DNA from 3 places in the Serratia sp. 2723 genome. Region 1 is predicted to be linked to each of the others. Evidence: predicted binding sites of a transcription regulator. Region 1 holds the regulator's gene; each other region holds the start of a gene.

Region 1 (10,551 bases):
CAAGCGCTGCTGGCAGCTCTGCAAAGCTATCTCAGAGGTTTGCAGATACTCCTGAGCCAGTTTTGGCGTCAGCATATAGTGCTCGCGCGCCAGAATGGTCATCGCATTCAGGTGTTCAACGATAAACTGGTTATGGGTGATCCACAGCCGCATATCTGCCAGATAATTCGATTCAAACCCCGGTTCCTGCATTGCCTGATTGAGCGAGGTAAACAGGGCGTTATGCGCCTGATTGACCTGCATACGCGTGTAGGCCAGTTCGCTGGGGTCCGGCTCCTGTTCTTCAAGCAATAAGCGTAATGCCGTCTGATCGTGCTCCAGCGCCTGATGGGCGTTTTTACGTAGCAGGCCACTCTGCCACTGCGGCCATAGCCAGATCGTGCCGCCAAACACCAATACGCAGCCGATAAGGGTATCGATCAGGCGGGGGACCAGGAAATGGGTGCCATTCAGCGCCAGGAGCTGCAAGGTGTAGACGGCGGTCACGGTGAAGCCCATCACCGCCAGCCCGTAGTTTTTCCGCAGGATCAGATAGGCTGCCAGGGTGATCGCCAACATGATGCTCAGCGTCACGTTCTCCGGCATCTGCAGTTGCAACAGCCCGGCGGCAATCACCAACCCGGCCAACGTGCCGAGGGCACGGTGCTGGATCCTCACCCGCGTAGCGTTATAGCCGTTTTGGCTGACCAGCATGATGGTCAGCAAGATCCAATAGGGTTTTGGCAGGTTGAACAACATGCCCAGGCTGCTGCCTGCCGCCAGAATGACCCCCAGCCTGGTGGCGTTGCGCAGGGCGTTGGATTTGAATGACAGATAGCTCACCACCGCGGGCCAGAACGGCAGCCGTGACTGATTGGCCATCAGATTGCGGCGGTAAAGCGGGTGCTGGGTGCGCAGCAGGCGTGCGATGCGGCTGAAGTGGTAATAGCAGAACTGGCCAACCGGATTATCTGCGTGTTGTGAGGCCACTTTTTCCAGCGCCGCCAGCTCATTCTTCATACTGAAACGCGCAGAGTGTCGATGATAGAGAATATCGTCGGCCACCACCCGCAGGCGCGTGGCGATCACCTGGGCGTTGCGGCGGATAATCGCTTCGGCCTGGCTTTGCTCCACCAGCTTTTGCACTTCTTCCGGCAGATGCAGGCTGACGGTGATGTGCTCTTGCAAATCGAGCGCCACCTGAAACGTGCGTTGCAGGCGCTTCTGCTCCAGGTTATCGGCATGGGGCAGGAAGTTAAGCTGTTGGTATAGCAGACTGATCAGATCCATCACTTGCTGTTGGCGTTGCAACAGCGGCGGCAGGGCCGTTTCAGGAACGGTGTGCTGCGTCAGTAATGAGTATTTGGCTTCAAAATAGTCCGCCAACTGCATATACAGCTGGCTTAAGGATTCGCGCATCGGCTGCTCTTTCCACAGCTTGAACCAGGCCCAGGTAAACAGCCCGTACCAGGCGGTGCCAACGATATACAGCAAAGGGGCATACCAGATTGGTACGGTGCCTACCATGCTGAGGGAAAAGATGGCGGCAACCAGTGCGGCTGGCAGCAGGCGTGCATGTAGTGGGCTGATCTCACCGCTGACGCCGAGTAACAGCGCCATTGCCAACATCAGCAAGGGTAACGGCAGGTCCCACAGCAGGGCTTGTTGCAGCAGAAAGCTGCTGAGTGCGAATAGAGAGCCACCTACGATCAGGCGTTTGAAAAAGCGTTTGTGTGGCGTATCCAGCCCGGCAATGTTGCAGCAGGCGGGCACCAACGAGAACAGCATGCCGAGTTGCAGGTTGCCAATCAGCAAACCAAACGCCACCGGCAGGCACAACACCAGCGTTTGCCGCAGTGCGTAGTTGACTTCCGGGTGGTAGATCAGACGGCGCCACATGGTTGGCTATTCAGCAGGCAAAGAAACGGCGCATTGCTGCACCGTTTCCCTGGGGATTAACGCGTACCGTACACGACAATGGTTTTGCCGTGTGCGGAGATCAGGTTTTGATCTTCGAGCATTTTCAAAATACGACCGACGGTTTCACGTGAGCAACCGACGATTTGGCCAATTTCCTGGCGGGTGATCTTGATCTGCATGCCGTCTGGGTGAGTCATGGCATCAGGTTGTTTTGCCAGGTTCAGCAAGGTCTGTGCAATGCGACCAGTAACGTCAAGGAAGGCGAGGTTACCCACTTTCTCTGAGGTGACTTGCAGGCGGTTAGCCATCTGTGCGGACAGGCGCATCAGGATATCCGGGTTTACCTGGATCAACTGGCGGAATTTCTTGTAGGAAATTTCAGCCACTTCACAGGCGGTTTTGGCCCGTACCCAGGCGCTACGCTCCTGGCCTTCTTCAAATAATCCAAGCTCGCCGATGAAATCCCCCTGGTTAAGGTAGGACAGGATCATCTCTTTGCCTTCTTCATCTTTAATCAGCACCGCGACGGAGCCTTTGACGATGTAGTAAAGCGTTTCGGCCTTTTCACCTTGGTGAATCAGCGTACTCTTTGATGGATATTTGTGGATATGGCAATGAGACAGGAACCATTCGAGAGTCGGGTCTGTTTGCGGTTTGCCGAGAACCATTCGCTGTTATCCTCTGTTGTTATCGCTGCCTTGTATCACAGGGGTCAGAGTTCCCTGTAAAACGTGCTTATAGCCTGGTGTTTTAATTGTGGCTATCAACAGGTTTTGAGGCGTGTTATAGAAATACGCTTGTGCTCTAGCATATTAACTTGCGGGGAGTGCTGCAAGCTACATTCTGTTAACATACCAATATAGGGGCCTTTCCTTGGACGTATCCCTGAAATCGGTGACCTGGAAAGAGTTATTGCGGCTCTGTTTGTAGCACAGAGTGAGGCGGGTGTCTTGTGTTGTCTCGCTTCAGCATGATTAGCATCAGGTTACGTTGCCAGAATGTATGCGAAAGCGTACCCTGTTTTTAAGAAATTAACCGGAGTGTGTAACATGCAGGCAAGAGTTAAGTGGGTAGAAGGGCTGACATTCCTGGGTGAGTCTGCGTCCGGCCACCAGGTTTTGATGGATGGCAACGCGGGCGATAAAGCGCCAAGCCCGATGGAAATGGTGTTGATGTCCGTCGGCGGCTGTAGCGCCATTGATGTGGTGTCGATCCTGCAAAAAGGGCGTAACGATGTGCGTGACTGTGAGGTAAAACTGACCTCTGAGCGCCGTGAAGAAGCGCCACGTCTGTTTACCCATATCAACCTGCATTTTATTGTCACCGGCAAAGGGCTGACCGATAAGACTGTAGAGCGCGCGGTGGATCTTTCCGCCGAGAAATACTGCTCCGTCTCCTTGATGTTGGGTAAAGCCGCCAGCATCAGCCACAGCTTCGAAATCCGCGAAGTGGCGTGATCCTCCTACCAAGGGTAGCGCAGGCAGTGGGCTCGCAATAAATCAAGAAATCGCCGTGCCGTCACGGTTAGCGGCGATTTTTGTGAATACAGTACGCAATATTGAGCCTGTGGTAGCGTGTCGATAGGCAATGTTACCAGCCGATGCTGCAAATGGAACGGTGCGCTCATCGCCCGCGCCACGATAGTCAAATAATCCGCCTCCAACACCATATTCAAGCCGCAGGTCACTGAATCCGAGCGAATGGGCGATCGGCTCAATTGCTGATAGAAAGTGCCCAACACCGCGCGCAGCTGCTGGTAATAGCCCATATCGGTTTCCGGCAATAACCATTTGGCGTCACGTAGTTCATCCAGGCAGTTTGCCTGAGCCAGCGGGTGCCCCTGGCGCGCAATAATGCCAAAAGAAGCGTTGAACAGCGGTTCTCGTACCAGATCCTCCAGCGGCAACTCCGGGCTGACGGTACCTACGGCAAAATCCAGGCGGCCTTCGCGCAGTGCTGGTAGCAGGGTAGAAAGCTGCGCCTCACGGATCAGCAGATTGGTTTGCGGAAACGGCTGTTTGAAGGCTTCGACCAGTTCGGGTAATACCGTGAGTGCCAGTAGCGAAGAGCAGCCGATGGCGACGTTACCTTGCGAATGTTGATTCAACTGCTGGATCTCATCGGCAGCGCGCTGCAATTCCTCCAGGATCAACTGCATCCGCAGGGCGAAGGCGCGGCCGGTTTCGGTCAGCGTCATTCCCTGGCTGCTGCGAATGATCAACTGGGTTTCCAGGGTCTGTTCCAGTTCACGGATGGTACGACTCACCGCCGGTTGAGACTGCTCCAGCGCGCGCGCGGCCCCGCGAATACTGCCGCTGCGGATCACCTGCTGGAAGACTTTCAACTGCTGTAACTTCGGTAAATAGCGCATTCCCTACCCTATCAATAAAAAGCATCACCCCTTACAAAATTGTATCTTATGCCGCTCGGTAAAAGGCGATAATTTCAGCGTGTTATTGTAAGTGACTGTTATTAAAAATATAAAGTGACTTGGATCACATTATTAAATTACGCCTGCCAAGCTGGTAGGCAGCCTGGGTGATAACTTAAAGGAATATCAGTGTTGAAAAATCGTTCGCTAATGATTTTTTTGCTGTTTGTGGGCTATGTCGTGGTGTACATCGATAAAACCGTGATGGGTTTTGCGTTGTTACCTATCGAACGCGAGTTCAATCTACAGCCGGAACAACTGGGCTACATTACCGGGATGTTTTTCCTGGCGTATTCCCTGTTCCAGATACCAGCGGGATGGCTCAATGACCGCTTTGGTTTTAAGAAAGTGCTGTGCAGTTCGTTACTGCTGCTGGGGGGATTTGCCCTGTGCTTCGGCATTCTGGGGTTCGGCCTGGGCCTGCTGGTGACGTTCCGCTTCCTGTCCGGTATTGGCCACTCCGGCTATCCGTGTTCCTGCGCCAAGGCGGTAGTGGCGAATTTCCCACTGGAACAGCGCACCTTCGCGCAGTCCATTCTGCTGTCCTCCGCCGGGTTGGCGATGACCGTCGGGCCGCTGGTCGCAGTCTATTGCCTGGATCACATCGGCTGGCGTGGGTCGTTCTCTGCGCTAGGTCTGCTGGCATTCGTGATTGCCGCCTGCATCTTGTGGCTGGTTCCCAATCCGCCACAGGCGGCACCCGCCAAAGCTGGGGCAGCCGCAGCCAACTATAAGGCCCTGCTGAAAAACCCAATCGTGTTGCTGCTGTTTGTGGCGATCTTCTGTATCAACATCCCATCGTACGGCCTGATGGCCTGGCTGCCGAAATTCCTGGTACAGCAGCGGGGAATGCCAATTGACGTTTCCAGCATGGTGGTAGCCGCCGGTGGTCTGGGGATCTGGATCTCCTCACTCGGTACCGGCTGGCTGGTCGGGCGCTACCTGCAAGGGCGTGAGCCGTGGGTGATCTTCTTCAGTTCTCTGCTCAGCGCCTTGTGCATCTGGCTGGTGTTTACCAGCGAATCAGCTCTGACGGCCAGCCTGTTCTTGTTCCTGGGTTATATCTTCCTGATGGCCTCGTTCGTTACCGTGTTTACCCTGCCGATGAAGCGCTTGCCTACGGAAGTGATGGGTGCAGCAATGGGGCTGATTAACACCGGAGGAACCTTGGGTGGCTTTGTGGCCCCTATCGCCATCGGGTATCTGATCACCATCAGCCACAACTACATGACGACGTTTATCTTTTTGGCACTGGCTATGGTGGTTTCCGGGCTGGTGATCCTGCCATTGGCGGGCAAAGCACGCCAACCAGCACTGAATTAAGGAGTATGAACATGAACATTGAACAGCTGATTGCCGGCGTGGAACAACAGGTATTGCAGTGGCGCCGCCACCTGCATGCCAATCCGGAGTTGTCATTCCAGGAAGCGCAGACGGCAGATTACATTGCCGGGCAGTTGGCCAGCCTTGGCCCGTTGAAGATCTCACGTCCTACACCAAATAGCGTAGTGGCCGAATTGCAGGGCGCAGCGCCGGGGCCGTGCTATGCATTGCGCGCCGATATCGACGCTTTGCCTATCCAGGAGGAAAGCGACGAACCTTTCTGCTCTACCCGGCCAGGGGTGATGCATGCCTGCGGCCATGATGCCCACAGCGCGATGTTGCTGGGAGCGGCCAGCGTGCTTTGCCAGTTGCAGGCGCAGTTGCAAGGCTCAGTGCGCTTTATCTTCCAGCATGCCGAAGAAGTGCCGCCGGGCGGAGCCCAACAGCTAGTGGATTTAGGGGTTCTGGATGGCGTGAAGATGATCTTCGGCCTGCATGTCATGCCCAACTTCCCGACCGGTGAGGTGGGGATGAAGCAGGGCGTGTTCAGTGGCTCCAGCGATAACTTCGACATTGTGCTGCAAGGTAAGGGGGGGCATGGCTCAATGCCGCATCTGTGTATCGATCCGGTGCCGATTGGTGCGGAGATCGTTAGCGCTTTGCAGCAGATCGTGGCACGTAAGCTGGATCCGTTAAATGCACCGGTGTTGACGGTGGCGACCTTCCAGGCGGGTGACAGCTATAACGTCATCCCAGACAGCGCCCGGTTGGCGGGAACGCTACGCACTCATAATCAAGAAGTACGTGAGCGGGTGCCGTTGTTGGTTGAGCAAACCGTCGCTGGGATCAGCCAGGCACACGGTGCCAGCTACAAGATTGACTGGACGCGTGGCTATACCATCGGCAATAACCACCCTGATGCCTGCGCCATTGCGCGCGAGGTGGTGGCCGAAGCCGTGGGGCCACAGGCGCTGCGGGAATTGACCTCCGCGATGTTTGGCAGCGAGGATTTCTCCTCCTATCAGGAGAAAGTGCCGGGGTGCTTCCTGTTTATCGGCAGCGGTAACGAGGCGATCGGTGCCACCTACGGCGTGCATAATCCCCGTTTTAAACTGGACGAGGCGGCGATGCAGATTGGGGTGAAACTGCACGTCGGTTTTATCCGCCATCTGTTGATGCGTTAACAACGGTGGGCGCGGTGATTGGCCGCGCCCGATAATTTACTCGATCTTCTTACCTTCCATCAGCCGCTGCACCAGCGGTGCCATGATCAGTTCCATTGCCAGCCCCATCTTGCCACCCGGCACTACCAGCGTATTGATATGCGAGATAAACGATCCTTGCAGCATTGCCAGCAGGTAAGGGAAATCGATCTGATCCAGCCCACGGAAGTGGATCACCACCAAGCTTTCATCCAGCGAGGGGATCGCCTTGGCGGCGAACGGGTTGGAGGTATCCACCGTCGGGACGCGTTGGAAGTTGATATGGGTGCGCGAGAACTGTGGCGTGATGTAGCTGATGTAATCCTCCATCGAACGGACCACCGAGTCCATCACCGCTTCACGGGAATGGCCACGCTCGCCGGTATCGCGGATCAGCTTCTGGATCCACTCCAGGTTGACGATCGGCACCACGCCGACCAGCAGATCGACATGTTTGGCTACGTCGATCTGATCGGCCACTACGCCGCCGTGCAGCCCTTCGTAGAACAGGACATCCGTCGGGGCGGGCAGTGGCTCCCAAGGCGTGAAGGTGCCCGGTACCTGATTGTAAGGCACTGCCTCGTCGTAGGTATGCAGATATTTGCGTGAGCGGCCGGTGCCATTCTTGCCGTATTGGATAAAGCTCTGCTCCAACAGGCCAAAGTCGTTGGCTTCCGGACCGAAGTAGCTGATATGGCGGCCCATATCGCGTGCTTTACGGATTGCCGCATCCATTTCAGGCCGGGTGTAACGGTGGAAGCTGTCGCCTTCCAACTGGGCGGCGCGCAGGTTTAGCTGCTGAAAAATTTTGCGGAATGCCAGGCTGGTGGTGGTAGTGCCGGCTCCGCTGGAACCGGTCACCGCGATAACGGGATGTTTGGCAGACATGGTCGAGGGTCACTCCGTATTAAATGCGCAGGCTCAGAATGAGATTTTTAGTATGGCTGATGCCCTTTCGCCCAAGGCGAAATTGTGCGCGTTGGTTTGCAATACTGCATTGTTACCTGATTTTTTCCCTCAGTCATAGCATGCAATAAGACTAAATTTCCTCCTGCCCAGCGCGGATCTGCCCGCGAGGCATGATGTTGACGGTTTCATGCAGCTCTGACCACACCAGCACCACTTCGCCGCTTTTCAACTGGCGGCGCACGTCGTCGACCTTCTGTTCCAGCGAACGTTCGTGCTCGCCGTAGTCGGTCCCTTCGCGTAATACAAAGGATTCGATCAGGCTGTTGAGAGTCTCTTGTTCAATTTCTTGCCAGGGAATAATCACTTGGTGGGTTCCAAAAAAGGAGAAAGCCAGGCTGGGATACGTTGCTCCAGCCACATTTGCGGTTTTTTCAAGGTGCCGCCGACAAAGCCGACGTGGCCACCGCACTCCGTCAGTTGATATTCGATATTAGGCGGCAGGTTGGCGAGGTCGGGGATCACCGCATCGGTCATAAACGGATCGTCTTTAGCGTGAATGATCAGCAACGGCGTGGTGATCTGCGGCAACAGCGGTAGGGCGCTGCAACGGCGATAATAATCGACCGCGTCGCTGAAGCCGTGAATGCGTGAAGTGATCGCATCATCAAACTCGCGAATGCGCCGCAGCTTGTTCAGTTGCGACAGATCCAAGGGTAAGGTGCCTGGGTAGTGTAGCAGCTTGCGGGTGGCATTCTGCTTGAGTTGGCCCAGCAGATAGCGCTGATAAACGCGTGAGAACCCTTGTTCCATACGGATCGAGCAAGGTTCCAGCATCAGCGGGGCGGAAACGACCACGGCCGCCTGTAGCAGGCTGTTATTGCCCTGTTGGGCCAGATAATAGGCCAGCATATTGCCGCCAAGGGAAATCCCTACCGCCGCCGTTGGCACTGCGCCAAAGCTGTCACGCAGCCAGCGCAGGAAGAAGCGGGCATCTTCCGTTTCGCCAGAATGGTAGATGCGTTGCTTGCGGTTGGGCACGCCGCTGCAACCACGGAAATGCATCACCACGCCTAACCAGCCTTGCTCACGCCAGGCATTGAGCAGCCCATGGGCGTAAGGGCTGTAGAAATTGCCCTCTAATCCATGGAACAGCACCACGCGAGGTTTATCTCGGGCTAACTGGGGATCTTCACTCCAGGCCAGATCGACGAAATCGCCATCCGGCAACTCCAGCCGCTGCCAATGGGGTTGCAGCAGCACGCGGCGGCGCACCAGCCGTGGCAGCAGGGTTTGCAGGTGTGGATTACTGGCCCCGGTCAGGGGGCGAAAGGATTCATACATAATGAATAAAATTCTTGTTGGCGGCTATTGTGTGATCCGAACCGCACTGTTAGCTTCAAACACATGTATTAGCAATCATACTGCAAAAAAGTCATTTGGGTGAGGAGCACCCGCTTCATGGAACTGAGTTTATTTCTTTCGATGCTAGGCTTCCTGTGGGTGGCCGCGATCACCCCTGGCCCCAATAATATGTTGCTTACCACCTCAGGCGCCAATTTCGGCTTTATGCGTTCATTATGGCTGATGATCGGCATTATGCTGGGTATGCAGAGTATTCTGGTGCTGGTGGCATTTGGCGTTGGTGGGTTGATCCTGATTTATCCTTCCTTGCACCTGATCTTGAAAATTCTTGGCAGCCTCTATCTGTTGTGGCTGGCGTGGAAAGTGGCGACGGCAGCCTACGAAAAGCTGGAAACCGACGCGCCGCCACCGAAGCCTGTACGTCTGTATCAAGGCTGGCTGTTGCAATTCCTCAACCCCAAGGCCTGGCTGATGGCGCTGGGGGCGGTGGCGAGCTTTAGCCTGGCGGGGGATAAATACAACCACTCCATTCTGGCCATCGCCTTCGGTATCTTTGCCGTCAATATCGTGGCTGGGATTATCTGGTTGGGTTTTGGTACGGTAATTGGTCGCCTGCTGCGCAGCAAGAAAGCCTGGATTATCTTCAACGTGTCGATGGGGCTGTTAACCGCGGCCTGCGTATTACTGATTTGGCATTAAGGGAACGCTGATGAACGAAAACTATTTCCATGTGGATGCCTTTATCGGCGAGGGACTGCGGGGCAACCCGGCCGGTGTCTGCCTGCTGCAACAACCGCTGGAGGCGGCGCAGATGCAGGCCATCGCCAATGAGCTTAACCTGCCGGAAACCAGCTTTGTCTGGCAGGATGGCGATATGTACGCGATCCGCTGGTTCACGCCAACGCGGGAAGTGGATCTGTGCGGGCATGCTACTTTGGCTACGGCGCACGTGCTGTTAAATGTGGTCAACCCGGGGTTGAGCGATATCCGTTTCCGTTCCGCCAGCGGTGAGCTGTATGTCAAACGCGATGTGGCCGACGGTGAACGGCTGATCCTGGATTTCCCTTCTCGCCCGGCTCAGAAGATTGCCGAACCGGCGCAGTTGGCCGCGTTGCTCGGTGTGCAACCGCAGGAAGTGTGGCAAGCCCAGTCGCTGATGGCGGTATTGGCCGATGAGGCGCAGGTCAGGGCGGTGCAGCCTGCGATCGCCGAGCTGATCGACCATGTGGGCTGCGGCGTGATCGTCACGGCGCCGGGTGATGAGGTGGATTTTGTCTCGCGCTATTTCTCAATGGATCGCAGCGAAGATCCGGTAACCGGTTCTGCCCATTGCATACTAATGCCTTACTGGACGGCACGTCTTGGCCGCCAGAAGTTACATGCCAAACAGCTGTCATCACGCGGCGGTGAGCTGTTCTGTGAGCA
Region 2 (10,551 bases), on a different contig from region 1:
TTCCAGCCCCAGGCGGCGGCGGATGGCAAACAGGCCATGATGCAGATATTCATCATATTGCCGCCAGCCATCTTGCTCGCCATAAGCTTGCTCAAAGGCAATGCGCATCCGGTCGATGTACTCATCTTGCAGGCGTGCCACACGCACATCAAACGGATCGTCAATCACCACCAGAGCAGCCTGCTGCATGCCATTGAACAAGCTTAAAGGCAGATTGGTAGAACCGATAATCCGGCTTTCATCTTCTAACACCCAATGGCGGCAACCAGCATGCTGTTTTTTCAGCATGCGTATGGCCAGATGATTTTCGAAATCTATCTGGGTAGGCTGTTTCACCAGCGTACGGCCAAAGGAGGAGCCACGATGATGGGCGATCCCTTCCAGATCGATACCGGCCGCCAATTCATTAATCAGCAGCGTCTTGCCGCAGCCGGTATTACCGCCAACGATCAGCATAGGCAACGCAGCGGCGGCCTCAAGCGCACCGAGCAGAAAATTGCGCAACGCCTTATAGCCACCCACCACACGCGGATAATCAACGCCAGCCTCAAGCAGCCACTGTTGCACCAATTGCGAACGTAGACCACCGCGGAAACAGTAGATATAACCTTCTGGCTGCCGCGCACACTGTTCGATCCAGGCTTGCGTGCGCTGCTCTCGCAGTTTACCGTTGACCAGGCTGTGTCCAAGGGCAATCGCTGCTTGTTGACCATGCTGCTTGTAGCAGGTGCCCACCGCCTGACGTTCACTGTCGCTCATCAGCGGCAGGTTAACTGAACAGGGGAATGCCCCCTGCGTAAACTCTATCGGCGCGCGCACGTCAATCAGCGGCACATCCTGTAGAAAAAGGCGCTGGTAGTCTTGCGTATCCTGTCGAGTCTGCACCGTTGACACTAGACAACCTCGATCAGTGGTTTACCCGCCTGTGCGGCCTGCAATTCACCAATCGCGTTCAGCGTGATGCCATGTCGGGCTGCTATCGCCTGCACCTCGGCTTCGGCTTCCGGCAAGACCGCCAGCAGCAAACCGCCAGAGGTTTGCGGATCGCACAGCAATTGACGTTGCAGATCGCTCATAGCGCCCACCAGATGACCATAGCTTTCAAAGTTACGCCCGGTACCTCCCGGCACGCAGCCTTCGCTGATATAACGTTCGACATCCGGCAGTTTCGGCACGCATTCGAACCATACGGTTGCCTGCAGATCGGAACCCTGGCACATCTCGCTAAGGTGACCAAGCAGGCCAAAGCCGGTGACATCGGTCATCGCCGTTACGCCTGCCACTTCGGCAAAGTCCGCCCCAGGCTTGTTCAACTGGCACATGACCTCAGTAGCCAAGCCTTGGTGTTCGGCCAGCAGTTTGCTTTTCTTCTCTGCGGTGGTCAGTACGCCAATGCCCAGCGGTTTGGTCAGGAATAGCTTGGTGCCTGCCTGCGCCGCACTGTTTTTCTTCACCAGTTCGGTTTTGACGATGCCGGTCACGGCCAAGCCAAAAATCGGCTCTGGAGCATCGATCGAATGGCCACCCGCCAATGCAATCCCCGCCTGCTGGCAAGCATAGCGGCCACCGTCGATCACCTGTTGGGCAACCTCTGCGGGTAATTTGGCAATCGGCCAGCCGAGAATGGCAATCGCCATGATTGGCTTACCGCCCATGGCATACACGTCGCTGATGGCATTGGCTGCCGCAATACGGCCAAAATCAAACGGATCGTCGACGATCGGCATAAAGAAATCGGTGGTGCTGATGATGCCCACGCCGTTACCGATGTCATACACAGCGGCATCATCACGCGTTTCATTACCCACCAACAGATGGGGATCGATAAACTTTTCCTGCTCGCTATGCAGTATCGTTTCAAGCACTTTGGGCGAGATTTTACAGCCGCAGCCAGCGCCGTGGCTGTACTGGGTCAAACGAATGGCCGACGATGTCATAGTCCACTCCCTCTGGGTAACAAACGAATGTAAGGATATCACAATGGGATATAGGGTAGCGCTTGCCGAGGGGATTGATAAGAGCAGGTTGGCATTATGCGTGCGACCTGCTCAGAAACAGTACAAAACTGCGGGTTATCGCGCATTCTCGAGCGAGTTCCCGCATGGCGGATCAGAAGTAGCGGACGAAAGGTGTACTGTCTGGAGCGACCACTTTAGTGGAACCTTTTAACTGCGGCGTACCCAGATAGAGGAAACCGACGATCTCGTCCTGCTCACGGCAGGCGAAGGCTTCGCGCACCAACGGATGCTCTGTCCAGGCACCGCTGCGCCAGATGCCATTAAAGCCTTGCGCCAAGGCGGCCATTTGCATCGCCTGCACGGCGCAACCAGCAGAGACAACCTGCTCCCAGCGAGGCACTTTCGGGTTTTCACTGCAATGAGCAACCACTGTGATAATCAGTGGCGCACGAAAAGGTGCCTGTTTGGCCTTTTCCACCGCACTCTCATCCAGCTCATCGTGTCTGGCGGCCGCTTGCAGTAATTCACTGAAGCGTTGCAGACCCTGATCCTCGATCAGGATAAAACGCCACGGCTGTAACGTCCCGTGATCCGGTGCGCGCAGCCCTGCGTTGATGATATTCTGACGCACTTCACCTGTGGGTGCCGGGGCGGTCAGGCGTGACGCAGAACGGCGATTGAGTAAAAGATCCAGTGCATCCATCATTAACTCCTGATAACAATTTTCGTATAAATCACGTTAACATAGCTCTACATAGAGTTACAGCCTCTGTAATACTGCCTATACCCGTTGCCATTCAAGCTGCATGGGGATAAATGGCAGGTGATTTAAAGCTGACATTTCTTCGGCCGCTCATTAGGATAGCGGAACATTCTAGACTCTTGTTGGAGAGCACATGCGCACATTGGGGCGAATTATTGCAGGTATTTTCAGATGGACATGGCGTCTGCTGAATTTTGTCAGGGAACTTATCCTGAACTTGTTCCTGATTTTCTTGATCCTGGTCGGGGTCGGTATTTATCTCTCACTCCAAGGCAATTCTTCGGTAGTAACGCCACATGGCGCACTGCTGGTCGATCTCAGCGGCGTGGTGGTCGATCAACCTTCGGTGAACAACCGCGTTCGTCAGTGGGGCCGCGAACTGTTGGGCGCCTCCAGCAACCGTCTGCAGGAAAACTCACTGTTTGACCTGGTGGATACCATTCGCAAGGCCAAAGATGATAAAAACATCACCGGCATGGTGTTGCAGCTGAACGATTTTGCCGGGGCAGATCAGCCTTCCCTGCAATACATCGGTAAGGCACTGCGCGAGTTCCGCGACAGCGGTAAACCAATCTATGCCATCGGCGACAGCTATAACCAGACGCAATACTACCTGGCCAGCTATGCCAACAAGATCTACCTGTCACCTCAGGGTGCCGTCGATCTGCATGGTTTCGCGACCAACAACCTTTACTACAAATCCCTGTTGGAAAAGCTGAAGGTCACTACCAATATTTTCCGCGTGGGCACCTATAAATCTGCCGTAGAGCCGCTGATCCGTGATGATATGTCACCGGCAGCGCGGGAAGCCGATAGCCGCTGGGTCGGCGGGCTGTGGCAAAACTATCTGGCTACGGTGGCGGCTAACCGTCAACTCACACCCGATCAGTTGTTCCCAGGCGCAGCAGATATTCTCAGTGGCTTAAAGGCAGCGGGTGGCGATACCGCACAGTTCGCCCTGAACAGTAAACTGGTGGATGAACTGGCCTCCCGCACTGCGATAGAAACACAGTTGGTAAAAACCTTCGGTTGGGACAAGCAGAGCAATGACTTCAATGCGGTCAGCATCTACGATTACCAGCCGCAACCGGCACCGGATCAGGGCGGTGAGATCGCCGTTATCTTTGTCAATGGCGCGATCATGGATGGCCCACAGACGCCAGGATCGGTCGGTGGCGATACCACGGCCTCACAGCTGCGTCAGGCGCGTCTGGATCCGAAAATCAAAGCCGTCATCCTGCGCGTCAATAGCCCTGGCGGTAGCGTCAGCGCTTCAGAAGTGATCCGCTCCGAGCTGGCTGCGGTTCGCGCCGCAGGTAAACCGGTGGTGGTTTCCATGGGCGGAATGGCCGCGTCTGGCGGTTACTGGGTGTCGACTCCGGCAGATTACATTATTGCCAACCCGAGCACCCTCACCGGTTCCATCGGTATCTTTGGCGTGATCAACACCTATGAGAACACGCTGGACAGCGTTGGGGTACATACCGACGGCGTTGCGACGTCACCACTGGCCGATCTGGCCGTGACCAAAGCCCTGCCGCCAGAGTTCTCACAGATGATGCAGTTGAACATCGAAAACGGTTACCAGAACTTCATCAACCTGGTGGCCACCGCCCGGAAAATGACGCCGGAGCAGGTCGATCACATTGCTCAGGGGCACGTCTGGATCGGTAGTGACGCCAAGAAAAATGGCCTGATTGACCAACTGGGTGACTTTGACGACGCCGTGAAGAAAGCGGCAGAGCTAGCCAAGCTGCCACAGTGGCAACTCAACTGGTTTATCGATACCCCTAGCATGACGGATATGCTGCTGAGCCAGTTTGGCGTTTCTATCCACGCCATGCTGCCTGCGGCGATCCAGTCCATGCTGCCAGCTCCGTTGGCATCGGTGGCGTTGGCGGTGAAAGAACAGCCTGGCCTGTTTAATAACCTGAACGATCCACAGCATCGTTATGCCATATGCCTGACTTGCGGAGAGGTCCGTTAACAAATAAATCTCTAGCCCGGCAGCCGCCGGGCTTTTTTTCTGCTGCCATCTCCCTATAATTCAGCCTATCTGACAGCCACAAGATCGAAGCCATGCAAAAGAAATCCATTTACGTCGCCTATACCGGCGGTACTATCGGTATGCAGCGTTCCGAACAGGGCTACATCCCGGTTTCCGGCCACCTACAGCGCCAGTTGGCGCTGATGCCCGAGTTCCATCGGCCAGAAATGCCGGATTTCACCATTCATGAATATGCCCCGTTGATCGACTCTTCGGATATGACCCCCGAAGACTGGCAGCATATCGCCGACGACATCAAACAGAACTACGCTCACTATGACGGCTTTGTTATTCTGCACGGCACCGATACCATGGCGTTTACCGCTTCAGCCCTGTCCTTCATGCTGGAGAACCTGGATAAGCCGGTGATCGTCACCGGATCGCAAATCCCACTGGCAGAATTGCGCTCCGACGGTCAAACCAATCTGTTGAATGCCCTCTATCTGGCCGCCAATCACCCGGTGAACGAGGTCAGCCTGTTCTTCAACAACAAGCTGTTTCGTGGCAACCGCACTACCAAGGCACATGCCGACGGCTTTGATGCCTTCGCCTCGCCTAATCTGCCGCCCTTACTGGAAGCAGGTATCCACATTCGCCGCCAGACCGGCATCGCCTCTCCGGTGTGCAACGGGGAATTGATCGTGCATAACATCACGCCACAGCCCATCGGGGTGGTGACGATTTATCCGGGGATTTCCGGTGCCGTGGTGCGTAACTTCCTGCTACAACCGGTCAAAGCATTGATCCTGCGCTCTTACGGCGTCGGTAACGCGCCGCAAAAGGCCGAACTGGTGGATGAATTGCGTGACGCCTCCGAGCGTGGCATCGTAGTGGTCAACCTGACACAATGTATCTCCGGCCGGGTCAATATGGAGGGTTATGCGACCGGTAATGCCCTGGCCCATGCTGGGGTGATCAGCGGTTTTGATATGACGGTGGAAGCCGCACTGACCAAGTTGCATTACCTGTTGAGCCAGTCATTAACCCCGGAAGAGATCCGCAGCCTGATGCAACAAGACCTGCGTGGCGAACTAAGCGCTGCGGGCTAACCGAAGTAGGAATCTTGATGAAAACAGCCCTGTTGCTGATTGATTTGCAAAACGACTTTTGCCCCGGCGGCGCTTTAGGCGTGGCGGAAGGTGATGACACCATTGCCATCGCCAATCAGGCTATCGCAGCCAGCCTGGCCCGTAACGAAATGGTGATTGCCAGCCAGGACTGGCACCCGGTGGATCATCGCAGCTTCGCCATTAACTCCAGCGCACAGATTGGCATGCTTGGGGAACTTGAAGGGCTGCCCCAGATTTGGTGGCCGGTGCACTGCGTTCAAGGCAGCCCTGGCGCAGAGCTTCATCCCCAGCTTGATAAGCAGCATATCGCAGCGATATTCCGTAAGGGCGAGAACCCGGATATCGATAGCTATAGTGCTTTCTTTGATAACGGGCACCGGGCGCAAACGGCACTCGATGGCTGGCTGAAGGAGCGCGGCATCACTCATCTTGCCGTGATGGGGCTGGCCACCGATTATTGCGTCAAGTTCAGCGTGCTGGATGCCTTGCGCTTGGGTTATCAGACTCAGGTCATTACCGATGGCTGCCGAGGTGTCAATTTGCGTCCCGATGACAGCGAGCAGGCTTTAGCCGAAATGCAGTCGGCTGGCGCACAATTAGTTACGCTGTCACAATTTACTCAGCGCTAACGGTTTTTGGGGCTGCTTGACCTCTGCGCCCCATATCCCCCGCCAACCGCTTTATTTTCGACGCTGCTCACATTCCCACCATTCTTCTGCGATGTTGCCTTGTCCCCTCCCGTCTCTTTTGCTGTTATGGCTGCTGGTGCATTGGCATCAATAAGTTATACGCATCCGGGGCCTGCTGAGCCCGGCTTTATTGATACCGCCACGTGCGGTTCAGGTCAGCCTTGCTGACCAAAGGAGACAATATGGCTTTAACCCGTAAACTGCTGCCCTTGCTGGTCGCGGTGCAACTTGGTATGGCTGGCGTGGGCATCGCGCACGCGGCACCTTATCTTTCTGTCGGCTACTTCAACGGCGGTGGCGACGTAACCGCCGGGCCTGGCGGTGATATCAACCAGCTGGACGTCAGCCAGATCACCCACCTCAACTACTCTTTCGGCCTGATTTATAACGCTGAAAAAGAGGAAACCAACCCGGCACTGAAAGATCCCTCCCACCTGCACCAAATCTATCTTTCCCCAAAAGTCGAAGCAGACTTAAAGCGATTACCCGTATTGCGCCAACAAAACCCGGCGTTGAAGGTATTGCTGTCCGTTGGCGGCTGGGGCGCTCGTGGGTTCTCCGGCGCGGCAGCGACACCGGAAAGCCGGGCGGTATTTATCCGTTCGGTGCAGGAGGTGATTGCCAAGTATCAGCTTGATGGTATCGATCTGGATTGGGAATACCCTGTTAACGGTGCCTGGGGATTGGTGGAAAGCCAACCGACTGACCGGGCCAACTTCACCTCCCTACTGAGCGAACTGCATCAGGCGCTGGGTAAAGATAAACTGCTGACCATCGCCGTGGGGGCCAACGTCAAAAGTCCGCAGGAATGGGTCGACGTTAAGGCTATCGCGCCCTATCTGGACTACATCAATCTGATGACCTACGACATGGCGTACGGTACCCAGTATTTCAACTCCAATCTCTATGACTCCAAGGAGTGGCCAACCGTGGCTGCCGCCGACAAGTACAGCGCCGACTTTGTGGTTAACAACTATCTGGCCGCCGGGCTGAAGCCTGCTCAACTCAATCTGGGGATCGGTTTCTATGGCCGGGTACCTAAACGCGCCACCGAGCCAGGTATTGATTGGGATGTGGCAGAAGCGGCCAAGCATCCCGTCACCCAGCCCTATTTCACCGCACGTGAAAAAGACGTCTTCAAGTCGCTGGGCGTGGATTTGGATAAAGACAGCTACATCAAGTACAACGATATCGTGAACAAGATGCTGAAAGACCCACAACGGCGCTTCACCGCGCATTGGGATAACGAGGCCAAGGTGCCCTATCTGATGATGAAGTCAGCCACAGGTAAGCCGCTGTTCGCGATAAGCTATGAAAGCCCACGCTCGGTAGCCATCAAGGCCGAGTACATCAAGAGCAAAGGATTGGGAGGGGCGATGTTCTGGGAGTATGGCGCGGACGATAACAACCGCTTGGCCCATCAGTTGGCAGAAAGCTTAGGCTTGAGCCCGCAGAAGCAGTAAAACCATCAGGGCGATGACAACATCGCCCTATCAGCAACAGGTTACTGCGGCTTCAGCTTGGCCAACGGCTCGGCCATAAACTGCTGCTTCAGCTCCTGTTTGCTTTTCATCACGATTTGCCCGTCGGTGCCTATGCTCATGTGCTGTGGGTCCGCATTGTTCATCGACTGCCACAGCATCACCGCCTGCAGGCTGTGTTCTTTCTGCTCTGGCGTCAATGCCACACCATCCGGCCACTTGCCCAGTTCCACAGCCAGCACCAGCCGCTGGTAGATTTCCGGCGTCATGGCCGCAATCAGATCTTTTACTTCCATCAGAGCATGTCCTCACCCAGGGATGAATAATTAGCTGAATCGATTTTGTTGGTTTGGTTACAGCTTAACCTGCCGTCTGCTCGCCATTCTCGTCATCGGTGAAATTCAGTGACGCGGAGTTGACACAGTAACGTTCGCCAGTCGGCTGCGGACCATCGGGAAACACGTGTCCCAAATGCGCGTCGCAGTTACCACAGCGGATCTCAACTCGATGCATATTATGTGAATTATCATCAAGATAACGAATGGCATCGTCCGAGACTGGCTGATAGAAGCTGGGCCAGCCGCAGCCAGAATCAAACTTGCTGGCGGAGAAGAACAGTGGCGCGTTACAGCACAGGCAATGGTAAACGCCCTCACGCTGGTTATGCAGTAATTTACCGCTATAGGGAGCTTCCGTGCCGCGCTCTTGCGTCACATAACGTTGGATTTCATTCAGTTCCGTGAGCGGTGTCTTAGGGGTTGTCTCTTTAACCATTTGTGCTATTCCCGCAGTGTGGATAATATCAACGAAAACAATGAGTAATAATAACAAAAAATTAACAACGCTGCAGGCCTTTTTAGCCTAAACTGTACGGCATAAAGGTTACGCTGCCGCCATATGTGACTTTGATCACATATCTTGCACGTACTGACTTTAATACTTAGCGGTTTGTCCCCATATGTATTGGAGGCTAAACGTAAATGGAATGTGCGATTTGTGTGCAAAACCGGGCTTCTGGTTTGACTTGCAGCAAGAATTGACACGATTCCGCTTGACGCTCGGTAAGGTTTTTGTAATTTTACAACCAACCTTTTATTCACTAACAAATAGCTGGTGGAATATATGACTATCAAAGTAGGTATCAACGGTTTTGGCCGTATCGGTCGCATTGTTTTCCGTGCTGCTCAGGAACGTTCTGACATCGAAATCGTTGCAATCAACGATCTGTTAGACGCAGAGTACATGGCTTACATGCTGAAGTATGACTCTACCCATGGCCGTTTCGACGGTACTGTAGAAGTTAAAGACGGCCACCTGGTTGTTAACGGCAAAACCATCCGTTGTACCTCAGAAAGAGATCCGGCTAACCTGAAATGGAACGAAGTCAACGTTGACGTCGTTGCTGAAGCAACTGGCCTGTTCCTGACTGACGAAACTGCACGTAAACACATCGCTGCAGGTGCTAAGAAAGTTGTTCTGACTGGCCCATCCAAAGATGACACCCCTATGTTCGTTATGGGCGTGAACCACAAGTCTTACGCTGGCCAAGAAATCGTTTCCAACGCTTCTTGTACCACCAACTGCTTGGCACCACTGGCTAAAGTGATCAACGACAAGTTCGGCATCGTTGAAGCTCTGATGACTACTGTGCATGCCACTACCGCAACTCAGAAAACCGTTGATGGCCCGTCTCACAAAGACTGGCGCGGCGGCCGCGGCGCATCCCAGAACATCATCCCTTCTTCTACCGGTGCTGCTAAAGCAGTAGGTAAAGTTATCCCAGAACTGAACGGCAAACTGACCGGTATGGCGTTCCGCGTTCCTACCCCGAACGTGTCTGTGGTTGACCTGACTGCCCGTCTGGCAAAACCAGCTTCTTACAAAGAAATCTGTGCTGCTCTCAAAGCCGCTTCAGAAGGCGAGCTGAAAGGCGTGTTGGGCTACACCGAAGACGAAGTGGTTTCTACCGATTTCAACGGCGAAAAACTGACTTCTGTATTCGATGCCAAAGCCGGTATCGCGCTGAGCGACACCTTTGTGAAACTGGTTTCCTGGTACGATAACGAAACTGGCTACTCAAACAAAGTACTGGACCTGATCGCTCACATCTCCAAGTAATGGCATGATGCGAAGCTGATTATCAAGGGCGACTCTAAGTCGCCCTTTTTATTTGTTTTTGCGGCGAAAAGAAGGCAACAACATGAACGAAAAAATCTTCACCCTACCCGTTAGCGAACAAATCACCCCTTTTATCAGCCAACGTCAATTGGGCGAACTGCCGGTGGTGGTGGTTTCTCACCCGAAAGTCCGTGCGGCCATTACTCTGCAAGGAGCCCATCTGCTAGCCTGGCAGCCAAGCGGTGATAAACCGGTGCTTTGGCTGAGCAACAATACGCCATTCAAAAACGGCGTGGCGATCCGCGGCGGCGTACCGATCTGCTGGCCGTGGTTTGGCCCGGCTGGTAGCCCTTCCCACGGCTTTGCCCGTAATCAGCCGTGGCAGTTCACCGCGCACGATGAAGACGAAAACGGTGTGATCCTGA
Region 3 (10,551 bases), on a different contig from region 1:
ATCGGTTATCAACCAAAACTGTTGCAGGCGGTAGAGCAGGTGAACAACCAGCAGAAATATAAGCTGACCCAGTTCATCAAGCATCATTTTGCTAATGATGTAAAAGGGAAAACCTTCGCGCTGTGGGGCCTGGCGTTTAAACCTAATACCGACGATATGCGTGAAGCTTCCAGTCGTGTGCTGATGGAGACGCTGTGGGAGTTAGGCGCCAGCGTGCAAGCCTATGACCCGGAAGCCATGGCCGAAGCACAGCGTATCTATGGGCAACGCGCCGATCTGAAACTGATGGGTACCAAAGAAGCGGCGTTACAGGGAGCCGACGCGTTGGTGATCTGTACCGAATGGCAGAGCTTCCGCGCTCCGGATTTTGATGTGATTAAGGCGTCCTTGAAGCAGCCCGTTATTTTTGATGGCCGTAACCTGTTTGATCCAGAACGTCTGCAAGCTCGCGGCTTTACTTATTATGGTATTGGTCGCGGCGCATCGATTAAGCCGGTCATTTAAGAGGTGAGTATGAAATTCCTGGTAACAGGTACGGCAGGGTTTATTGGTTATCACGTAACGGAGCGCCTGCTAGCCATGGGGCATCAGGTTGTCGGTATTGACAACCTGAATGATTATTACGCTGTCAGCCTGAAACAGGCACGACTCGACAGGCTGGCTAATCAGCCAGCATTTCAGTTTATCAAACTGGATTTGGCCGATCGCAATGGAATTGCCGAGCTGTTCGCTGAACATCAGTTTGAGCGGGTCATTCACCTTGGCGCCCAGGCCGGGGTGCGTTATTCGCTGGAGCACCCCTTGGCTTATGCGGATTCCAACCTGATTGGCCATTTGAACATTCTTGAAGGGTGTCGGCATAATAAGGTTGGGCATTTGCTGTACGCGTCTTCCAGTTCGGTTTATGGCCTGAATCGCAAGCTGCCGTTTTCGACGGATGACTCGGTCGATCACCCAATATCCCTGTATGCGGCGACGAAGAAAGCCAATGAGCTTATGTCGCACAGCTACTCGCATTTATATGGTCTGCCAACCACCGGCCTGCGCTTTTTCACCGTATATGGCCCTTGGGGGCGTCCTGACATGGCGCTGTTTAAATTCACCAAGGCGATATTGGCCGGTGAGAGCATTGATGTATATAACCATGGTGAGATGCATCGTGACTTTACTTACATTGATGACATTGCCGAGGCGGTAGTGCGCTTGCAGGCCATTGTTCCTCAACCCAATGCCAATTGGACGGTGGAACAAGGGTCTCCAGCCAGCAGTTCTGCGCCTTACCATGTCTATAATATCGGCAACAGTAGCCCTGTTAAGTTAATGGAGTATATTCATGCTCTGGAGGCTGCGTTAGGCATCACGGCGCACAAAAATATGCTGCCGATGCAGCCAGGTGACGTTTTGGATACCAGCGCGGATACCGAGGAGTTGTACCAGACTATCGCGTTTAAACCTGGGACCAGCGTTGATGAAGGGGTTAAACGGTTTGTTGATTGGTATCGGGCGTTTTATAACGTTCAGTAACCGAATGATAGACGGGTAAAATAAGGGGCTTCGGCTCCTTTTTCTTTTCCTGTACATCAGAATTTTGCTAGTCAGACGGGATAACGCACGTGGAGGTCAAGGTGATTGATTACCGTGGTTGGAAAGCAAAAAGGCTCCCATAGGGAGCCTTCTGAAGGCAACTAAAATGCTATTACAGCAGGAAATCGTCCAGGGATTTGCCTTGCTCTTCGATAGCTTTTTTAATCACGGCTGGAGTACGGCCCTGGCCAGTCCAGGTTTTCATTTCGCCGTTTTCGTCTTTATAGTGGTATTTAGCTGGGCGTGCAGCACGCTTTGCTTTACCAGCGGCTTTGGTAGCAGCCATAGTTTGCAGCAGTTCGTTTGGATCAATACCGTCTGCAATCAGCATTTCGCGGTATTGTTGCAGTTTACGAGTGCGCTCTTCAATTTCTGCTTGAGCCTGGCTGTCTTCTTCGCGGCGTTCGTTAACAACAACTTCCAGCTTCTCCAGCATCTCTTCCAGCGTTTCCAGGCTGCATTCTCTTGCCTGTGCGCGTAGAGTACGGATGTTGTTCAAAATCTTCAATGCTTCGCTCATTGTTCTAGTCTCAAATTATATTGGTGGGGGGGCGTGACGATAATAATAGAGTGCTCCTTTCTTTTCTGCAATAGCCAAATTGAAAGAGTGACTAAATTTATCTTTAAGAAACCGATATTGAGAACTGTCCGACTAATAACATAGGGGAAGTAGGCTTTTATCCTGCCCGGTTTTTAAGCCAAATTGTCCAACCGGAAGGCATAATCACCGAGCTTAAAGTCATTTTTGTCAGCTTGACATAATTATACGCTATAACAGTATCGGGAAGGATTTGTGTCCATAATCACTTCCCCAAAAGGACTAGTACTGTAAAGAATGGGGGTATAGTGGTAAACAGTCCGTCAGGAGAGAGTAAGTTGTTAAGTGTTCCAATTAACCGGGCCGCCATCGCTCAAAACACATTTAATTGCATTGCCAGCGGGTGGGGGCAGGTTGCTCGCTAGCAGGACATATCCGTTTGAGCATTAATGAGTTTAGTTAATCATTAACAATAATTAATTGTGCTTGATAAACCACAGCAATCTGTAAATAGATGTAAAAGTGTGCATTGCGCATGTAAAATGTTTCACATGAAACTTGGCTGATGGCTATTTTCTTAGACCGAGATAATGTCTACCCGCTTGCTGAGTCTGGCCACGGTCTATGCTACACTGTCAACCTGCACCTTCCGACAGTATATACCCGTCGTCTCTCAGGCCGCAGCGTTGTTAACCGCAACAGACTCATCAACCAGGGGCGAATATATTCGCCCTGATTGGCAAGGGCGCAGTGTAGCGCGCCAGCAAGATCAGAGGGGGAGTCCGCGGGGGGCTAGGCTATAACCAGAAAGTCTTAGGGTATATATTTTAAACCATTGGAGTCGCGGCCACATGGCTCAGCTTTATTTTTATTATTCCGCTATGAATGCGGGGAAGTCGACGGCACTGTTACAATCTTCATATAATTATCAAGAACGTGGTATGCGCACACTGGTGTTCACCGCGGAGATCGACCACCGCTTCGGCGTGGGCAAAGTGAGTTCGCGGATTGGGTTGTCGTCGCAAGCACAGCTTTATAATAACGCCACTCAACTGTACGCCATGATTAATCAGGAGCATCAGCAGCAGCCCGTGCATTGCGTGCTGGTGGATGAAAGCCAGTTCCTGACCAAAGAACAGGTTGAAGAACTTTGCGAGGTGGTCGACCAACTGGATATTCCGGTGCTGTGTTATGGCTTACGCACGGATTTTCTAGGGGAGCTGTTTGTTGGCAGCCATCATCTGCTGGCCTGGGCCGATAAACTGGTTGAATTGAAGACCATTTGTCATTGCGGGCGTAAAGCCAATATGGTGCTGCGTCTGGGGGAAGATGGCAAGGCGATGCATATGGGGGAGCAGGTGGTGATCGGGGGTAACGAAAGCTATGTTTCGGTATGCCGCAAGCACTACAAGGAAGCGATCAAGGTTCCAGAGTGATATTGTGCCAGAAGCGCAGCAGAAGGCCTATGCGGCGTTTTTGGATGCTACCCTTTAGGTAAGCAGGTATTGTTGTCAAAGTTGCGTGGTGCTCGTTGAGTGCAGTTTATCCCGCGCATAAAAAAACCCGCCATTCGGCGGGTTTTGACCATTCAGAGAACGGTTATTTCTTGGACTTTTTTTCCGCTTTGGCTGCAACAGGTGCTGCAACTACCTTCTCTTCTTCAGTCGCTTCGCTGAATTCGCGACCGTAGAAGGTATCCATCAAGATTTGCTTGAGTTCGGCAATCAGCGGATAACGTGGGTTGGCACCGGTACATTGGTCATCAAATGCATCTTCAGACAGTTTGTCGACCTTGGCCAGGAAGTCGGCTTCTTGTACGCCAGCCTCGCGGATCGAGGTTGGGATACCCAAATCGGCCTTGATTTCGTCCAGCCACTTCAGCAGTTTTTCGATCTTCTGTGCCGTACGGTCACCGGCAGCGCTCAGACCGAGGTGGTCCGCGATCTCTGCGTAGCGACGACGTGCCTGAGGACGGTCATACTGGCTGAATGCGGTCTGCTTGGTCGGGTTGTCGTTGGCGTTATAACGGATAACGTTAGCGATCAACAAGGCATTGGCCAAACCGTGCGGGATGTGGAACTCAGAACCCAGTTTGTGGGCCATTGAGTGACAAACACCCAGGAAGGCGTTGGCAAACGCGATACCGGCGATGGTGGCGGCGTTGTGCACACGCTCACGAGCAACCGGGTTTTTGGCCCCTTCGTGATAGCTGGCTGGCAGATATTCTTTCAGCAGTTTCAGCGCTTGCAATGCCTGGCCGTCTGAATATTCGTTGGCCAGTACGGAAACGTAGGCTTCCAGGGCGTGAGTGACCGCATCCAGACCGCCGAAGGCGCACAGGGATTTAGGCATGTTCATCACCAGGTTGGCATCGACAATCGCCATGTCCGGGGTCAGTGCATAGTCAGCCAGTGGGTATTTCTGGCCGGTGGCGTCATCGGTCACAACCGCAAACGGCGTGACTTCTGAACCGGTACCTGAAGTGGTGGTGACGGCGATCATTTTCGCTTTCACGCCCATTTTCGGGAACTTGTAGATACGCTTGCGGATGTCCATAAAGCGCAGCGCCAGATCTTCGAAATGGGTTTCAGGATGTTCGTACAGCACCCACATGATTTTCGCAGCGTCCATTGGTGAACCACCACCCAGAGCGATGATCACGTCTGGTTTGAAGGAGTTCATCTGCTCGGCACCTTTACGTACGATGCTCAGCGTTGGGTCAGCTTCAACCTCAAAGAACACTTCAGTTTCAATACCGTGCGATTTGAGAACTTTGGTGATCTGATCGGCATAGCCGTTATTGAACAGGTAGCGGTCGGTAACGATGAAGGCGCGTTTTGCCCCGTCGGTAGCCACTTCTTCCAGCGCGATTGGCAGAGAACCACGGCGGAAGTAGATTGATTTAGGAAGTTTGTGCCACAACATGTTTTCTGCTCGCTTCGCTACAGTTTTCTTGTTGATCAAATGTTTTGGACCGACGTTTTCAGAGATGGAGTTACCCCCCCAGGAACCGCAGCCCAACGTCAGTGACGGAGCGAGTTTAAAGTTGTACAGGTCACCGATACCACCCTGAGAAGCCGGGGTGTTGATCAGAATACGTGCGGTTTTCATTTTGTCGCCAAAATACTCTACACGTGCAGTCTGGTTATCTTGATCGGTGTACAGACAAGAGGTGTGACCGATACCGCCCATGGCGACCAGTTTCTCGGCTTTACTGACGGCGTCCTCAAAGTCTTTGGCACGGTACATCGCCAGGGTAGGTGACAGTTTTTCGTGAGCAAACGGCTCTGATTCGTCAACCAGTTTCACTTCACCGATCAGGATTTTGGTGTTGGCTGGCACTTTGATACCGGCCATTTCAGCGATTTTTGGTGCTGACTGGCCAACGATAGCGGCGTTCAGGCCACCGTTTTTCAGGATGATGTCCTGAACGGCTTTCAGCTCTTTGCCCTGCAGCATGTAGCCGCCGTGTGAAGCGAAGCGTGCGCGCACAGCATCGTATGCGGAATCAACCACGATCACGGACTGTTCAGACGCACAGATCACACCGCTGTCGAAGGTTTTTGACATCAGGATGGAGGCAACGACGCGCTTGATGTCGGCAGTTTCGTCAACCACCACCGGAGTGTTACCGGCACCAACGCCGATAGCAGGTTTACCAGAGCTGTAAGCGGCTTTAACCATGCCTGGGCCACCGGTTGCCAGGATCAGGTTGATGTCTGGATGATGCATCAACTGATTGGACAGTTCCACCGTTGGCTGGTCGATCCAACCGATGATGTCTTTCGGGGCGCCAGCAGCAATAGCAGCCTGCAACACGATATCTGCGGCTTTGTTGGTAGCGTTCTTGGCACGTGGGTGCGGAGAGAAGATAATGCCGTTACGGGTTTTCAGGCTGATCAGCGCTTTGAAGATCGCGGTAGAAGTTGGGTTGGTGGTTGGCACGATACCGCAAATCAGGCCAATTGGCTCTGCAATGGTGATGGTACCGAAAGTTTCATCTTCGGAGAGGATCCCGCAGGTCTTTTCGTCTTTATAGGCGTTATAGATGTATTCAGAAGCGAAGTGGTTTTTGATGACTTTGTCTTCAACGATACCCATACCTGATTCTTCAACGGCCATTTTAGCCAGAGGAATACGGGCATCTGCGGCGGCGAGGGCAGCGGCGCGGAAGATCTTATCAACTTGCTCTTGTGAGAAGTTGGCATATTCGCGCTGGGCTTTTTTGACACGTGCAACAAGCTCGTTCAATTCAGCGACATTCGTTACAGCCATGATGCTCTCCTGATAAATGTTAAACTCTTTCAGTAAATAAGCCGTTCGAGGAACTAGTATAGACATCTGTCAGGAAGGCGTCCGTTAAATCATGAGACTTTTCCCGCAGTTAGCGACCCATACTGCTGATTTACTTAAAGAGCTTTACCAAGTGCAAGTGGTAGTAGGCAAGCGAGACAGAAATCGGTATCTCTACTTCGTGCTACCTTTTGACTACGACTAAGAGCTTAACTATTCCTGAGTAGATTTTTTGTGATGTACATCATAAAAAACGCATGCTGACACCTTTCAGCTGGCGTTTGTTGAGAGTGATTATCAACAAGGCATTTGGCGAAGGATGAGATGATACTTAATAACAGCAAGCAACACACAAAGCATTAACAATAGCGAATTGCTTTGTAACATTATGTTGGGGTAGGGAAAAATGCTGTCTGAGTGGATGGATTAGCTGGCGCAATTCCATTACATTAGCGCGCATCGGCAGTGTCTCTTTTTACAGCTATTTATGCGGAGTTTTTCGTGGGCCAATCTCTGTTGGATTTTTCCGGCTACATCAAGTTCTTTGTGGGCCTGTTTGCGCTGGTCAACCCGGTAGGTATTCTGCCGGTGTTTATCAGCATGACCAGCTATCAGGCTGAGGTCGGGCGTAACAAAACCAACCTGACGGCTAACCTGTCGGTGGCGATTATTCTGTGGACCTCGCTGTTCCTGGGCGAGGGTATATTGCGTATGTTCGGTATTTCCATCGATTCTTTCCGTATTGCCGGCGGCATCCTGGTGGTGACTATCGCCATGTCGATGATCAGTGGCAAACTGGGTGAAGACAAGCAGAACAAACAGGAAAAGTCAGAGAGCGCGATCCGCGAAAGCATCGGGGTCGTTCCCTTGGCGCTGCCGCTGATGGCCGGGCCGGGTGCCATCAGTTCCACCATCGTCTGGAGTTCTCGTTACCACAGCTGGCAGAACCTGTTAGGTTTCACCGTGGCAATCGCCTTGTTCGCTTTCTGTTGTTGGCTATTGTTCCGGGCAGCTCCGCTGCTGGTGCGTCTGCTGGGGCAAACCGGCATCAACGTCATTACCCGTATCATGGGGCTGTTGTTGATGGCACTGGGGATTGAATTTATTGTCACTGGGATCAAAGCCATTTTCCCCGGGTTGTTATAACCTTAAAAAAGCCGCGGATAATCCTGTTTGCGGCTTAAGTTATTTTTAATTTTTCAAATATTCTCAGCCAATGCATTATTAAAGTGCATAACCTGCCTGCTTTTCATTCTATTTGCCCAACCCTGTGGCACAAATCTCACTTTATCGGCCGATAAAGCACCAAGATGTTATTTTCTCCACTTTTAAAATCCGCGTGACGGTTTTTTTGTCTCCCTAACGGGTAAAACTGTTGTTAATTTAATCACATCATTCTGTAGGGCTTGTCTCCGTTTCACACAGGTGTTATTAGTGATTAACCACGCATAGGCAGGTGTTTATTCTCTGAACGGCATTTTTGTTAACGGAATGTTTCTTTTGAGTGGTGTTTTTTATCCCAGTCAAAAAGCTTAACAGTGTTGTTATAATTTATCTATTAAAATCATATAATTAACACCAGCTCCAACGGGTGGAAAGGCTAGGTGTCTGTATGGCTATGGGATGATAAAAGAGAAATTCTTAACATTTCTGTAAAAATTATTGGCTATGAATTTTTGCTTCTGCTAATTTCCGAGCAACTTGTCAGAAGGAAGAATCTTATCTTTGGCGCGCCAGACAGGAATGATTTTTGCTGGTATCCGTTTATTTAGCCTGCTTGATAACTATTTCACAATTATTGCTTAGCAGTGAAAAGGAGCCCGTACTATGCCGCAAACCACGAAGCATCAACCGTTGGCCGTTATCATCGCCGCCGTGTTGGGGATGATCGCCAGCCAAAACCTGCAGGCCGTAGAGGTTCCGGCCGGTGTGCAATTGGCGCCACTTCAGCGCATGGTGATCAACAACGGTTCGGAAGTCGCTTCACTGGATCCGCATAAGGTCGAAGGAACGCCTGAAAGCAATATTATCCTCAACCTGCTGGAAGGGTTGGTCAGCACCGATGCCAATGGCCATTTGGCCCCAGCGGTAGCGGAAAGCTGGGAAAATACCGATTACCAGACGTGGACCTTCCACCTGCGTCCAGGGGCGGTATGGAGTGATGGTTCGCCGGTGACCGCGCAGGATTTCGTTTACAGCTGGCAGCGCCTGGCGGATCCCAAGACCGGCTCTCCTTATGCCAGCTACCTGCAATACGCCAGAATTGAAAATATTGACGCTATTCTTGGCGGCAAAAAACCGGCCCGGTCACTTGGCGTCAGCGCCATTGATGACAAAACGTTGAAGGTAACGCTCAGCGAGCCGGTGCCCTATTTTGTCAGTATGCTTTCCCATACTTCAATGAAACCGGTGAAGCAGGCCGTGGTTGAGAAGTTTGGTGATAAGTGGACACTGCCACAGAACTATGTGGGCAACGGTGCATATCGCTTATCCGAGTGGGTCGTGAACGAACGTATCGTGCTCCAACGCAGCCCGAGCTACTGGAATAATGGCAAGACGGTGATTGAGCAGGCCACTTTCCTGCCGTTGTCCTCCGAGGTCAGCGACATTAACCGCTACCGCAGTGGTGAAATCGATATTACCAATAGCGCCATCCCGCCAAATCTGTACGCAAAAATGAAGCGCGAGATCCCAGAACAGTTGCACGTTAACCCTTACCTGTGCACCTTCTATTATGAAATCAACAATCAACGTGCGCCGTTCACCGACGAGCGTGTGCGTGCGGCTGTCAAATTGACGCTGGATCGCGACATTATTGCCAACAAGATTATGGGCCAGGGTCAAATCCCTGCCTACACCTTTACGCCAACCTTTACCGAGGGGGGCAACTTCAGCCAACCGGAATGGGCAGGGTGGACGCAGGAAAAACGCAACGAAGAAGCGAAGAAACTGCTGGCACAGGCCGGGTTCACCGCTGAGAAACCGCTCAAGTTTACCCTACTGTACAACACCTCCGATCAAAATAAGCAGCAGGCCATTGCCGCCGCCTCGATGTGGAAGAAGAACCTCGGCGCACAGGTCACACTGCAAAATCAGGAATGGAAAACCTCGCTACAGAGCCGTCATGAAGGGCAGTTTGATGTGGCCCGTGCTACCTGGTGTGGGGATTACAACGAACCGAGCGCGTTTCTGAATATGCTGCTTTCCAACAGCAGCAATAATACCTTCTTCTATAAAAGCCCGGCGTTCGATGCGCTGATGGCCAGCACCCTGCAAGCGCCGGACGCCGCTGCACGCGGGGCTATTTATCAGCAGGCGGAAACCTTGCTGGACAAAGATTCTGCGCTGATCCCGGTTTATTATCGGGTCAGTGCGCGGCTGGTCAAACCTACGGTTGGCGGTTTCACCGGCAAAGACCCGCAAGACTATATCGATCTGAAAAACTTTTACCTCATCAAAAGGTAATGAAGGGTGTTATCGGCGGTGATAGCAGCCGGTAATACACAGGAAAGGCAGCGCCGTTTCGTTCCACGGCGTCCAGCCATAGCAACCCCCGGTTAACGGGCAACGCAGCTCCCACGACGGAGTTGTGATAATAAAAACTGGAGTTTATACACATGACCAACATCACGAAGAAGTCCCTGCTGGCAGCAGGCATTATTGCGGCGCTAGGCTTGACGGCGGCAGGAACTGCTTTTGCGGCCGATGTGCCAGCGGGCGTACAACTGGCAGACAAGCAGGAGATCGTTAAGAACAACGGTTCCGAAGTACAATCTCTTGACCCGCACAAGATCGAAGGCGTGCCTGAAAACAACGTGACGCGCGATCTGATGGAAGGGTTGGCCAATAACAGCCTGGATGGTTCAGTCGTGCCGGGTGCAGCAGAAAGCTGGGATAACAAAGATTTTAAAGTGTGGACCTTCCATCTGCGTAAAGACGCCAAATGGTCGAACGGTGAGCCGGTAACGGCACAAGATTTCGTGTATAGCTGGCAACGTTTGGTCGATCCGAAAACCGCCTCTCCTTATGCCAGCTATCTGCAATATGCCCACGTAGAAAACGTGGATGACATCATCGCGGGTAAAAAAGACAAATCGACGCTGGGCGTAAAGGCCATCGACGATCATACCTTCCAG

What was found. Region 1 encodes CRP, which controls carbon source genes, mostly activating them, when cyclic AMP is high. Its sites were predicted from a motif close to ATGTGANNNNNNTCACAT; they were not measured.
Region 2: the regulator CRP is predicted to act here: its motif matches at 8,906-8,923, upstream of msrB (peptide-methionine (R)-S-oxide reductase MsrB).
Region 3: the regulator CRP is predicted to act here: its motif matches at 6,648-6,665, upstream of ABIE29_RS07935 (YchE family NAAT transporter).

Annotation. Positions count from the first base shown of each region.
Region 1 is NZ_JBNDIN010000010.1:132,487-143,037, forward strand. It holds gene ABIE29_RS16030 (YccS/YhfK family putative transporter) at 1-1,878, opposite strand, end outside; gene crp (cAMP-activated global transcriptional regulator CRP) at 1,935-2,567, opposite strand; gene ABIE29_RS16040 (OsmC family protein) at 2,949-3,356, shown strand; gene ABIE29_RS16045 (LysR substrate-binding domain-containing protein) at 3,362-4,270, opposite strand; gene ABIE29_RS16050 (MFS transporter) at 4,460-5,653, shown strand; gene ABIE29_RS16055 (amidohydrolase) at 5,659-6,837, shown strand; gene ABIE29_RS16060 (phosphoribulokinase) at 6,874-7,743, opposite strand; gene ABIE29_RS16065 (YheU family protein) at 7,895-8,128, opposite strand; gene ABIE29_RS16070 (hydrolase) at 8,125-9,105, opposite strand; gene ABIE29_RS16075 (LysE family translocator) at 9,223-9,825, shown strand; gene ABIE29_RS16080 (PhzF family phenazine biosynthesis protein) at 9,836-10,551, shown strand, end outside.
Region 2 is NZ_JBNDIN010000004.1:213,520-224,070, forward strand. It holds gene mnmH (tRNA 2-selenouridine(34) synthase MnmH) at 1-894, opposite strand, end outside; gene selD (selenide, water dikinase SelD) at 894-1,937, opposite strand; gene ABIE29_RS08030 (NAD(P)H nitroreductase) at 2,110-2,661, opposite strand; gene sppA (signal peptide peptidase SppA) at 2,855-4,708, shown strand; gene ansA (asparaginase) at 4,801-5,817, shown strand; gene pncA (bifunctional nicotinamidase/pyrazinamidase) at 5,835-6,467, shown strand; gene ABIE29_RS08050 (glycoside hydrolase family 18 protein) at 6,710-7,990, shown strand; gene ABIE29_RS08055 (YeaC family protein) at 8,032-8,304, opposite strand; gene msrB (peptide-methionine (R)-S-oxide reductase MsrB) at 8,369-8,782, opposite strand; gene gapA (glyceraldehyde-3-phosphate dehydrogenase) at 9,131-10,126, shown strand; gene ABIE29_RS08070 (D-hexose-6-phosphate mutarotase) at 10,209-10,551, shown strand, end outside.
Region 3 is NZ_JBNDIN010000004.1:192,537-203,087, reverse strand. It holds gene ABIE29_RS07960 (UDP-glucose dehydrogenase family protein) at 1-504, shown strand, start outside; gene ABIE29_RS07955 (NAD-dependent epimerase) at 514-1,524, shown strand; gene hns (histone-like nucleoid-structuring protein H-NS) at 1,697-2,104, opposite strand; gene ABIE29_RS07945 (thymidine kinase) at 2,974-3,558, shown strand; gene adhE (bifunctional acetaldehyde-CoA/alcohol dehydrogenase) at 3,722-6,397, opposite strand; gene ABIE29_RS07935 (YchE family NAAT transporter) at 6,917-7,561, shown strand; gene ABIE29_RS07930 (ABC transporter substrate-binding protein) at 8,243-9,880, shown strand; gene oppA (oligopeptide ABC transporter substrate-binding protein OppA) at 10,033-10,551, shown strand, end outside.